Regions from separate parts of the Clostridium sp. BNL1100 genome, predicted to be linked through region 2. Evidence: predicted binding sites of a transcription regulator. Region 2 holds the regulator's gene; each other region holds the start of a gene.

Region 1 (4,300 bases), 370 kb from region 2:
TGTTGAAGGTGTTCCTGTTGAATCACCACCCCCGCTTGAAGGTGCTGAAGGTGTTACCTGATTAGATGGTGCCGACTCATTACCCTCTCCAGCCGCATTTACAGCCTTTACGGTAAAGGTATAGGTTGTACCATTGGTAAGACCTGTAACTATTATTGAATTTGTATTTCCAGTTGCTGTAATACTACCCGGAGTTGATGTTACGATATATCCTGTAATAGGGCTTCCTCCGTCAGATGCAGGAGCATTAAAAGTGACTGTCGCCTGTGCGTTGCCCGCAACTGCTTTAACAGTTTGTGGTACACCGGGTACGGTGTATAAAGCAGGTACATTATTTACAACATCCTGAAGTCCAAATGTTGCCAGTACTCCTGTATCTGCGGAAATTATACTTCCGGTTGCATAGGATATCTTAACAATCTGACCGTTTACAACAGGAGTTGCAAGAGTAAACTCCAATGTTGAATCAAAATCTGCGTTGGCAATTGATGTAACTACCGCCGGACTCCCGTCAACAGTTACAGTAAACTGACCTTGTCTTCCATCAGGCCTTGCCATCATGGTTTTATCAAAAACCGCAATTACTTTTGAACCAGATGTGTCTGTAGCGGCACTTTGAAATACAGGTGCAGCTGCCGGAACATTGGCTCCGATTACCTCTGTATCCATTGATGAGTTCCCATGCTTATCTGTAAGTTTTACTGATACTACACGGTTTCCGTTTCCTGCATTGATTGATTTAAAAAGTAAATGGTTTACCAGTTTACGAACATATTCATTTGTAGCGTTACTATTAAATGTTACAGTAAACAATGTATTACCTGATACCAGATATTTTGCGGTATTAGCACCTGCAGCTGCAGGTACAGACATTGTTCCGATAGATACCCCGGCTGCGGTAACATCAGTACCTGAGAAAGCTATTATGGGAGCTAATGTTGAATTTTCAAAAACCCCTAATTGGTCGTTCTCAGTTGCATTCCATTCTAATTTTACTTCCATTTTTCCGCCATCCCAGTCCTGATCACCATCACGATCATTTACAACTGCTCCGGCGCCAAACCAGCAATCGAATCCGCTTCCCAAATTATAAACATTTATATTATTATTCAGATCAATAACAGGTGCTGAATTGGATGGAGATATTTCTCCATTTGTTCCTACGTTGTTAGTTTTTGACAACAAGTTATCTATAAGGTCTATAGGATTTGAATTGAACATAATTCTTGTATCATCATCAAAACCGTCCCCATCAAAGTCACCATATGATGCCCCCTCTAAAACACTTTCTGAAAAAACCTGAGAGACTAAAACGCCATCATTTTGCAAAAGTAGTTTATCACCATACTTTAAATCCCATATTACAGTTCTCGACGCATTATCAGCTGAATCCACTATAAATGTATTCTGACCACCCAGACCAAAGAGGTTGTTATTTCCTGCACCTCCGTTAATTGTGTCGTTTCCGGCACCAAAGGTTGGATTGTTTAACAAAAGTGTCCTAAGTACTGATTCTGTAAAATAACCACGTACACTGCCTGTAGTGTCATTATATGTATGTTGGTTGGTATCTCCGTTTGCTCCGGTTAGTCCATTTGCATTATTGGCCCCTGCTCCTCCTGCGGCTCCTCCGAATCCTGCTCCACCACCTCCTGCGTATACAGAAGGTGCACCACCGGCACCAGGAACCCCATTTTCATTAGATGTTGTACTTGCCCCACCGGTTCCACCGTTTGTACCGCTTTGAATTCCTCCTGAATTACCTACTCCAGTGATAAGAGTTGCACCGGGGATACATGCTCCGCTTCCTCCGGCTCCGCCGCCTCCGCCGCCAATTCCGCCGATTCCACCTGCAGGAGGCTGTCCAAATATACCGCCTGCACCTCCGGCACCTCCGCCTCCTATTCCTCCATTTCCGGGATACCACCCAAGATAGTCCTGTCCGTTAAAACCATCGCCAAATATGACGTCATCACCGTCTCCGCCATTGATTATGTCAGCTCCACCGCCACCAACTCCTCCTCTGGGGTTGATTGAACCGCCCACGCTTCTGCACCCGGCTCCACCGCCGCTGCCATCTCCAAATATAACGTCACTTCCTATGGTCCCGTTAATTGTATCGTTATCCCCTCCGCCGTTACCTCCGGCACCCCCGGCAAAATTACTGCCACTGGCTCCTCCGCCTCCGCCTCCACTTCCATCACCTATAATATATTGACCTGGAGCAGATGCTGCATTTGCATTAAAAGGTACAACTAAGGTTGAGAGTGCCATAACCGCTGATAATGCAACGCTTAAAAATTTGGCTTTCCGATTGTGCATGTAATAGTCCTCCTTTTGGTGTGTATATTTCATAGCTTGTCAGTTGCCCCTCTTGCCTAATTACATGCATTAGAGTACAACTTAATTCCCATATACTTCTTCAATGGAAGGTTATGTAGATTTATTACTTATTACATTATCATTGCCATATATTTGTAATAAGTTTACATAATTTGCATCGACGAATGATATTATATTATAGAATATTTTAATAGTCTACATAATATCATGATAATTTTGTACAAAAAGCAAAACAATTTTAGAGATACACAATTTTACCTCTTTACAAGAACATTTGTTCGGATTTATAATGATTATACGAACAAACGTTCTGACTGGAGTGACCTTATGGATAGAGTAATTTTACACTGTGACCTGAATAATTTTTACGCTTCTGTTGAATGTCTGTACAATCCACAGTATAGGGATTATCCTTTAGCAGTATGCGGAAGCCAGGATTTGCGTCACGGAATTGTCCTGGCTAAAAATTATATTGCGAAAAAGTTTGGAATAAAAACAGGCGAGGCTATCTGGCAAGCAAAACAAAAGTGTCCCAATCTCGTTGTTGTTAATCCCAATTATGCTTTATACCTGAGATTTTCAAAGGAAGCCAGAGAAATTTATTCGAGATATTCCAACCTTGTTGAGAGTTTTGGCATAGATGAATGCTGGATTGACGTTTCCGAAAGCACCAAGCTCTTCGGAGATGGAGAAAAGATTGCAAATGAAATACGTGAACTTATTAAAACAGAGCTTGGTGTTACTGCTTCAGTAGGAGTGAGTTTTAATAAGATATTTGCAAAGCTTGGGTCTGATTTAAAAAAGCCTAATGCTACTACTGTTATTAATCAAAATAATTTTAAGGAAATGGTTTGGAAATTAAATGTTGGCGAATTGCTTTATGTGGGCAGGTCAACCCGTAGGAAACTTAATCAGGTCGGCATAATGACTATCGGAGACCTTGCAGGGACGCCTCTTTCTTTCACTAAAAGATATCTTGGAAAATGGGGAGAAACTCTCTGGAATTTTGCTAATGGCATGGACTATTCCGAAGTAACTGCAACAGATTACCAAGAAACTATAAAAGGCATAGGAAACAGCATGACAACCGCAAGAGACCTTGTAAACACAGAGGATGTTAAACTTACTTTTACTGTGCTGGCTGAAAGTGTTGCGGAAAGGCTTAGAAAACATAATTTAAAGGGTTCTACAATACAGATTTCTATTCGTGATAATGAGCTTGCATCAATTGAACGACAAGCAAAGCTCCCGGTTCCCAGCTATATATCCGGTGAAATTTCACGTAAAGCAATGGATATTTTTAATGCAAATTGGAATTGGCATAAGCCTATACGTTCTCTTGGTATACGTTCAACTGATTTGGTTACAGCGGATACTCATACCCAGCTTTCCTTTTTTGAGGATTATAATAAACGTCCACAATTGGAAACTCTGGAATTTAGTATTGATACTATTCGTAAAAGGTTTGGCCATTACTCTGTTCAAAGGGCAATTTTGCTTAAAGATAGTGCTCTTAACGCCAACCCAGTTGAAGACAATATTATTCATCCCGTTTCATTTTTTAGGTAAGGTGATATTATGAAGAAGGTTTTTGTACAATTAAATGCAACATTTTCTCCCAATGGTGAGCTGATACCTGTTTCCTTTATTTGGGAAGATGGATCAAAATATATAATAGACAAAGTATATGACCATAAAAAAGCGGCAAGCTTAAAAGTAGGCGGGCAAGGTATTCGCTACCGTTGTAAGGTTATGGGAAAAGAAGTATTTATTTTTTTTGAGGAAGGACGTTGGTTTGTAGAGGGCAAGTAGCTCTATCGTTTATAAAATATAACTTGGAGGAGCAATATTTATGTGTGGAAGATACGCTATTTTTACAGAGGAAGAGAATCAGGAACTTAGAAATATAGTTAATGATATTAATGAAAAACTTAAGGAGAAAGCTACAACAATTAAA
Region 2 (4,300 bases):
CCATTATCACTAATAATAACAAAGCTCCCAATACTACCAGCAAAATAGCAATAAGACCCGTAGATATGCTTAAACTGTTGTTATCCACCGGGTAATACCGGGGTGACAATAGCGACCAGTCTGTTGCTAACATCTCTATATCAATCAATTGGCTGCCAACACTGTCTAGAAGTCTTATGGCATAATTGGGGAAAATACCAAGCAACAGACAGAGCACTGCTGCTGATGCAAGTGCCACAAGCATAGGCTTTCCCGGTTCCCTGGCATTTTCAGCCTCTTTACTTCTTGGCATTCCCAAAAAGCTAATACCGAAAAATTTAACAAAACAGAATGCAACCAAAGCCCCGGTTAAAGCAAGTGCAGCTGCAGCAACCATTAGGACTACAACCAGCAGGAAGCTTTGGGATGGTGCAAAATGGCTGATACTGCTAATAATCGTCCTAAAAATCATATATTCGCTTATGAAGCCGTTAAAGGGCGGTACTGCAGAAATAGAAAGGCAACCTATGAAAATAAACACTGAGGCTATAGGCATTTTTTTTATTAACCCGCCCAGTTTCTCCATATTTTTGGTATGCGCTGAATATTGAACTGCACCTGCACCCATGAAAAGCAGTGATTTGAAAACTGCGTGATTCAATGTATGCAGAAGTGTTGCCATTAAGGACAGCGAGAGCAGAAAATAATTACCCGAAGCTCTTGCAATAAGCATTATTCCAAGACCTGCCAAAATAATCCCCATATTTTCTATGCTGGAATATGCCAATAACCTTTTAATATTTGTGGTAGAAGCGATAGAATATGTAATTCCGATTAATGCTGAAGCAATACCTGTGCAAAGGACTACTACTCCCCACCACAAATCTCCAACAGGAAGAATGTTAAAAATAAATCTTATAAGGCCATAAACAGCCATCTTTATCATGACTCCCGACATCAAAGCTGATATATTGCTTGGAGCCACCGGGTGGGCATATGGCAACCAGATATGAACAGGAATAATACCTGCTTTGGTTCCAAACCCAATTAATAATAGAAGAAAAATGATATTAGCAGCACCTTGAGGTATGGATTGTAAATTAATTGATGTAAAATTAAAACTGCCTGTATACGCTGCAATCAAAACAAAGGCTGCCGTAATACAAGCTGTTCCGGTATAAGTCATTATAATGTATATCCTGCCGGCTTTCTGAACATCCTCTTTTTCATGCTCAAATATAACGAGAAAAAAAGAAACAAGAGACATCAACTCCCAAAAAACCAAGAAAAGCAGCAGGTTACTGCTTGAGACCAAAAGAACCATTGAAACAATAAACAGGTTGTACAAACAACCGAAAATAAATATATTTTTTTTGGAAAAGTAGTGGGACATATATGTATATGAGAATAACGAAACAATAAGTGCTATTATTGAAATAATCATTATAAAAAATGCAGATAGATTATCAATATTAAATTTTATAGTTAAAAAAGGAATATTTGTATTAAAATTTATATTTATTGATACGTCTCTGGAATATATCAACTTGTAAATCATTAAGAATGTAATTAAGCTACTTGCTAAAAGTGCAAAGGTATTTGACAATCTGTTGGACCACTTTGAACTTGAGAATGATGCTAGAGATGTCAATGCTCCGGTTATATACAAAATTACACTTACTATGAAGAACACTGCTATTTGATTTGACGACATGAACCACAAACCTCCAAAGAACCCCTTATTATAAAGACTTAATAAACACAGGTTATATAATACTACCATGAATTTTAAATGTCAAATAAGCACGATTCTTTGTTTGAAAATGATATTTTTTTATTTATCAAATCAAAAATTATTTCATTATATATTTATTTGTCGACCGGTACCAGTAGAGATACGTTCTCACTTAAATCACTTGAATTCATATGATTTATCTTTTTTATTAAATATATCTTCTTTCTGATATCAGTATTACCACCGTACTTCGAGGCTATAGACCATAAGGAATCACCCTTTCCTACCGTAACCGTAATGTATTGTTTATCAGTAAAACCTGCCACTGTGACTGTATAAATCAAAGTAAATGTAATAAATAGAGTAAAGAACAAAAAACTTAAAAATCTCTTCTTATTTTTTAAAACATATTTTTTTCTTGCCATATTAACCCTCCTCAATAGCAAACATACGTTCTTTATACTTATATTCTAAGGAACGTGTGTTCTTTTGTCAATAGTTTTTGGAAAAACATCCGAACATTAGTTTGATTTCCTGGTTTGTATGTGTTATACTATAGCAGTAATAACTGCACTTTTTGGATAATACGACTATTAAGACTTTTATTACATAAAAATATGAGCATAAGCTCAGGGAGGTCTTTATGGCAAAAAAGAATTCTAACAAACAACAGGAAATTCTTGATTATGTTTATAAATGTGTTCATGAAAATGGTTATCCGCCTTCTGTAAGGGAAATATGTTCAGCGGTAGGTTTTAAGTCAACTTCTACGGTACATTCCTATCTGCAAAAGCTTATTGATAGCGGACTTCTTCAAAAGGATCCTACTAAACCAAGAGCAATCAAAATTTTAAATAAAACAAACCAGGTTAAAGAAAGCCGTACCAGTAAAGATGGGTATTATACGTCCCGTGAAATGGTGGATGTTCCGGTTGTGGGAAGAGTTACTGCAGGCCAGCCTATTCTTGCCGTTGAAAACATTACGGATACTTTTCCCCTCCCTGTAGATTTCGTACAAAACAGCGATGCATTTATGCTCAGAATTCAAGGTGAGAGTATGGTAGAAGCAGGAATACTTGACAAGGACTTTGTACTTGTAAGACAGCAGTCTTCTGCCAATAATGGAGACATTGTTGTAGCCTTGATTGGCGATGAGGCCACTTGTAAAACCTTTTATCGTGAAAAAGACTACATAAGGCTTCAACCGCAGAACAGCAGTATGGAACCAATTATTGTAAAAGATGATTTGTCAATTCTAGGAAAAGTAATTGGTGTATTCAGACGAATGTAGCTATAATTCTTTACATAACAAATAAAAAACGCAAAAGGACAAATTTTTGTGATCCTCTTGCGTTTTATTATTTACATATTTTTAATATGTAGTATTATTCTTTTCCCTGCTCATTAAAAATAAGATTCACCGATTTCATTGGACTTATAGTGGAAATTGCATGCTTGTATACTAACTGCTGCTTTCCGTCACTGTCAAGAACCACAGTGAAATTATCAAACCCCTTAACCATACCCTTTAATTGAAACCCATTTGTAAGATAGATAGTAACAGCAATGTGTTCCTTTCTTACCTGATTCAAAAAAATGTCCTGCAAATTAATAGTATTCTTTACCAAAGTAATTCACTCCTTTGTTATATATATATTTATCCATAAGCTATCCCCACAAAAATCGGGCTTAACTTAAATTTGATATACTAAAACCACTCTTTTTTATTTTACTAGATAATGCCATTTCATGCAACAAGAATATAGTTCTACCAAGGTTTTTAGCCTTTTACGTATTCAAAAATCTCATTTATTACATTTATATTATTTCCAGAATTATCTATATTAAACCATTTAATTCCGTTAATTCTCTTAAACCATGTAATCTGTCTTTTTGCATATCTTCTGGTTCCCTGTTTTATGTTTTCGATTGCCTGCTCAAGTGTTATATTATTTCTCAAAAATTCCAGTATTTCTTTATATCCAATGCCCTGCATGGAAATTATGCTATCGGCATAACCAAGGTCTACAAGCCTTTTTACTTCATCTACAAGACCATTTTGTATCATAATGTCCACTCTTTTATTTATTCGTTCATATAAAACCTGCCTGTCCATATTCAAACCTACAAGAACAAATTGGTATCTGGGAGGTATACTCCTTGATATCTCATTATGATAAGAAATAGGCTTTTGTGTCTGATAGTACACTTCCAAAGCTCTTATTACTCTTTTTATGTTATTGGGGTGAATATTCATAGCTGAATCCGGGTCAACTTCCTGTAACTTTTTATGGAGATGCTCAGGACCTAATTCTTCTGTCTCTTTTTTTAAAGTTTCTCTAAGTTCCCAGTCGCTTTCACTTTCACTAAAGTTAATATTGTTTATCAAAGAACTGGTATAAAGTCCTGTGCCCCCTGCTACAATTGGCTGCTTACCCTTTTCAAGAATGATGTCTATATATTTTTCGGCCAGTTCCTTAAACCTTACAACATTAAAGTCCCCATTGGGAAGTACTTCATCAATAAGATAATGTTTTATACCCTGCATTTCTTCCTTGGTTGGTTTTGCAGTTCCAATATCCATAT
Region 3 (4,300 bases), 530 kb from region 2:
ATCCTACATCATACAATGTTTGCAATTTTCTTTGTATTTTGGGGATATTCTTAAAGAATTCCAGTGCATCTTCTATAGTCATGTTAAGCACATCTGATATACTTTTACCTTTGTACTTAACCTCCAGAGTCTCCCGGTTATACCTTTTTCCCTTACAAACCTCACAAGGAACATATACGTCAGGAAGAAAATGCATTTCAATCTTTATAATTCCATCTCCACTGCAGGCTTCACACCTACCGCCTTTTATATTAAAGCTGAATCGTCCGTTTTTATATCCCTTCATCTTTGCTTCATTGGTGGAAGCATACACATCCCTTATAAGATCAAATACTCCTGTATAGGTTGCCGGATTTGATCTTGGAGTTCTTCCGATTGGTGATTGGTCAATATTTATAACCTTGTCAATATTTTTTAAACCTTTTATTGTTTCATGATTGCCCGGTTTGGCTTTGGCTCTGTATAACTGGTTTGCAAGGCTGTTATACAGTATTTCGTTAATTAATGTGCTTTTTCCGGACCCCGAAACACCTGTAACTGATGTCAATACCCCAAGTGGAATCTTGGCATTTATGTTTTTCAGATTATTCTGCTTTGCCCCTACAATTTCAAGCCATTTTCCATTTGGTTTTCTTCTGCCTTGGGGAACTTCTATCTTTTTGCGTCCGCTGAGATATTGTCCTGTTAGGGAATCCTCACATTTTAGTATTTCGTCCAGTGTTCCCTTAGCAACAACATGGCCGCCGTGGATTCCTGCTCCGGGGCCCATGTCAATGATATGGTCTGCTGCATGCATGGTATCTTCGTCATGTTCTACAACAATAAGCGTATTTCCAAGGTTCCTAAGTCTGTTTAAGGTTTTCAGGAGCTTTTCATTATCTCTTTGATGCAGTCCTATACTGGGCTCATCCAGAATATAAAGTACTCCCATCAAGCCAGAACCTATCTGAGTAGCAAGCCTTATTCTCTGTGCCTCTCCCCCGGATAAAGTACCAGCAGGTCTTGAAAGTGTAAGATAGTCCAGACCAACGTCAACGAGGAAGCCTATTCTGGCCGCAATCTCTTTCAAAATCTGGTTTGCTATCATCTTATCTCTTTCACTTAGCTCAATGTTGTCAAAGAATTCTTTTGTATCAGCCACAGACATATAAGATACTTCATGTATATTTTTACCTCCGACTGTAACCGCAAGACTTTCTGGTTTTAATCTTGCACCTTTACAATCCGGACACGGGTTGTTGCTCATAAACTGTTCATAATACTGCTTCATGCTTTCTGACTGGGTTTCATGGTAACGGCGTTCAATGGAATTGATAATTCCTTCGAATGTTGCCATATAAGATCCTTTACCATATTCTCTTTCGTAATCTACTTTTATTTTTTCGCCTTTTGTTCCGTAAAGTACTATATCTACTACTTCTCCGGGAAGCTTATTAAACGGTGTATCCAGTTCAAATTTGTAATGTTTTGCCAGGGCGTTGAATATCATCCTGGTATATGCATCCTCACTCTCAATATTCCAGCCTGTAACATTAATTGCACCATTCGTAAGTGACAATGATCTATCAGGTATGACAAGCTCAGGGTCTACCTTTAGAAGATTCCCTAATCCGGTACATGTCTGGCATGCTCCAAACGGATTGTTAAATGAAAACATCCTTGGTACAAGTTCTTCTATACTGATTCCGCAATCACTGCATGCAAAGTTCTGACTGAACAGTATCTCTTCTTTACCGATTACATCTACAATAACTATACCACCGCTTAAGCGAAGCACTGTTTCCAATGAATCAACAAGTCTTTTCTGTATATCTCCACGTACTACAAGTCTGTCAACAACTATTTCAATATTATGCTTTTTGTTTTTATCTAATTTAATCTCATCATTTATATCTACTATTTGCCCGTCGACACGCAGCCTAACAAAACCATCTTTTTTAGCATCCTCTATAAGCTTATGGTATTCCCCTTTTCTGCCTCTTACCACAGGAGCAAGCAACTGTATCCTGGTTCCTTCTTCAAAAGATATTATCTGGTCTACCATCTGGTCAACAGTTTGCTGTGCAATCTCCTTGCCACACTTCGGACAATGGGGAATTCCTATCCTCGAGTACAAAAGCCTGAGGTAATCGTGAATTTCTGTTACAGTTCCTACGGTAGACCTGGGGTTTCTGCTGGTTGTCTTTTGATCGATTGATATTGCCGGAGACAAACCGTCAATATAGTCTACGTCCGGCTTGTCCATCTGACCAAGAAACTGCCTTGCGTAAGATGAGAGTGATTCAACATACCTTCTCTGACCTTCAGCGTAAATTGTATCAAAGGCAAGAGAAGACTTACCTGAACCGCTCAACCCTGTTATAACAACAAATTTATCTCTTGGTATCTCAACATCTACATTTTTTAAGTTATGCTCACGTGCACCTTTTATAAAAATATTATCCCTTATCATTTAAAACACCTTTTTCATAAATGTTATATTTTAACTATATCGCTAATTATATCCTTAATATTTTCACCACTTTTATTATTATATCAAATTATAAGACAAATGCAAACATTTGTTCGTTGTTTGCCAATATTTTATAAAAACCTACGAGTAAATTTAAAGGTTGATAGTTGTTTAACTATCTGCTATAATCACTTTGGTTAAAAAATTGAATATTAACGGGGAGCTGGAAAATAATTCGGCTGAGATAAGTATGTTTTACTTAAAACCCATGTACCTGATCTGGATAATGCCAGCGTAGGAATTTTATTTTGTCATACTCTGCGCTTTCGATCAGGTATGGCATTTTTTATATTTCGTTGGGGAAAGGAATAGATACTATTATGGAAAAAATGTCTACCAGGATATTGGTGGAAGCAGGGGTTTTAATTGCTCTTGCACAGATTCTCAGTTTTATTAAATATGAAATGCCCTATGGAGGCTCTGTAACACTGGGAAGTATGGTGCCAATAATTATTTTTGCAATTCGTTGGGGTACAAAGCGCGGTATTCTTGTGGGACTTGTTTACGGTTTTCTACAATTTGCTCTTGGAACTAAATTTTCTTATCATCCCCTGGGTATATTTCTTGACTATATTTTTGCTTTCGGCTGCCTTGGCCTTGCCGGAATATTTAAAAAGAATTTATTTGCTATAATTTCAAGTACTGCTTTGGCAATGCTGGGCAGATTTGCGTTTCACTTTCTTTCCGGGATCATTCTTTGGTATACATATGCTCCCGAGGGAATGAACATTTTCCTTTATTCTCTTATTTATAACGGTCAGTACATGTTGCCGGAGTTTATAATAACATCTGTTATTTTGTGTGCTCTTTATAAACCGTTAGGAAAATATATTAACAGGCAGAGTCTTATTTAACCTGCTTGTATAAATGTTTATACGCCAAAAAAGATGATTCTTTATATTGAATCATCTTTTTTTGTTATTTATGTTTAATGTGAGCTACAGTATAATACATATCAATCCGCCGCTGCCCTCATTTATTATTTTCTGCAAGGTTTCCTGAAGTTTGAGCTGTGCGTCCTCCGGCATTCTGAAAAGCTTGTTCTGCAATCCCTCATTAACGAGTTCATGGAGAGACTTTCCGAATATGTTTGACTCCCATAATTTGCCGGTATCGTTTTCAAATTCTTTTAGCAAGTATGAAACCAACTCTTCAGATTGCTTTTCGGTTCCGACCAAAGGTGCTATTTCTGTTTCAATATCAGCCCTTATCATATGTATTGTGAGGAACAAACAGAAGTACTCTTTCGGTCCCGTAATATCTTATAATCAAAGGGTTTTGTCAATACTTTAAAGTATACTTTCAAATCTATTTCGTTTTTCTTGTCTGTCTTATATACTTCAATCTTTTCTAGTAATGACTCTATTAATTTATTATCCAGTCCATCATCATAATTAATTTCCTTCGCAATTATTTTTCGTAAGATTTCAACTGAATAACTTATTTCTTTGTTTTTCAATTCGTCCTCATCCAGTTCCTTTAACCTTATACTCAGTTTATCAATATCCTCATTGAACCTATTGTTTCTTCTTTCAAACTCGTCATCAGACAGTCTTCCGTTTATACTTAACTCCAAAAGCTTGTCTTTCATTTTAAGTATTTGGTCAATCTCCGTCTTAACCTTGGCAATATCTTCTTTTATCTTGGATTGAGCTCCAAGGTTTGAATACATCGTAACCATTTCATGTATAATTTCTGAACGGTTAACTATTATCTCATCATATGCTTTCTTTATTATCATATCCAACTCAGATGTATATATGGATGGAGAAGTACAACCCTCTTTAC

The links. The regulator LexA, encoded in region 2, represses DNA repair genes until DNA is damaged. The targets are predictions, from matches to a motif close to CNAACANNTGTTNG.
Region 1: a site for LexA is predicted at 2,611-2,624, ahead of dinB (DNA polymerase IV). Genes of this name have one in related genera too.
Region 3: a site for LexA is predicted at 2,555-2,568, ahead of uvrA (excinuclease ABC subunit UvrA). Genes of this name have one in related genera too.

Annotation. Positions count from the first base shown of each region.
Region 1 is NC_016791.1:2,701,034-2,705,333, forward strand. Features, by position in the region: gene CLO1100_RS21250 (S-layer homology domain-containing protein) at 1-2,322, opposite strand, end outside; gene dinB (DNA polymerase IV) at 2,671-3,912, shown strand; gene CLO1100_RS11430 (hypothetical protein) at 3,922-4,155, shown strand; gene CLO1100_RS11435 (SOS response-associated peptidase) at 4,196-4,300, shown strand, end outside.
Region 2 is NC_016791.1:2,328,481-2,332,780, forward strand. Features, by position in the region: gene CLO1100_RS09650 (hydrogenase 4 subunit B) at 1-1,693, opposite strand, end outside; gene CLO1100_RS09655 (LysM peptidoglycan-binding domain-containing protein) at 1,849-2,139, opposite strand; gene lexA (transcriptional repressor LexA) at 2,358-3,005, shown strand; gene hfq (RNA chaperone Hfq) at 3,100-3,342, opposite strand; gene miaA (tRNA (adenosine(37)-N6)-dimethylallyltransferase MiaA) at 3,495-4,300, opposite strand, start outside.
Region 3 is NC_016791.1:2,859,702-2,864,001, forward strand. Features, by position in the region: gene uvrA (excinuclease ABC subunit UvrA) at 1-2,452, opposite strand, end outside; TPP riboswitch at 2,659-2,771, shown strand; gene thiT (energy-coupled thiamine transporter ThiT) at 2,833-3,366, shown strand; partial or broken gene CLO1100_RS12195 (sporulation stage IV protein A) at 3,451-3,735, opposite strand; gene CLO1100_RS12200 (recombinase family protein) at 3,723-4,300, opposite strand, start outside.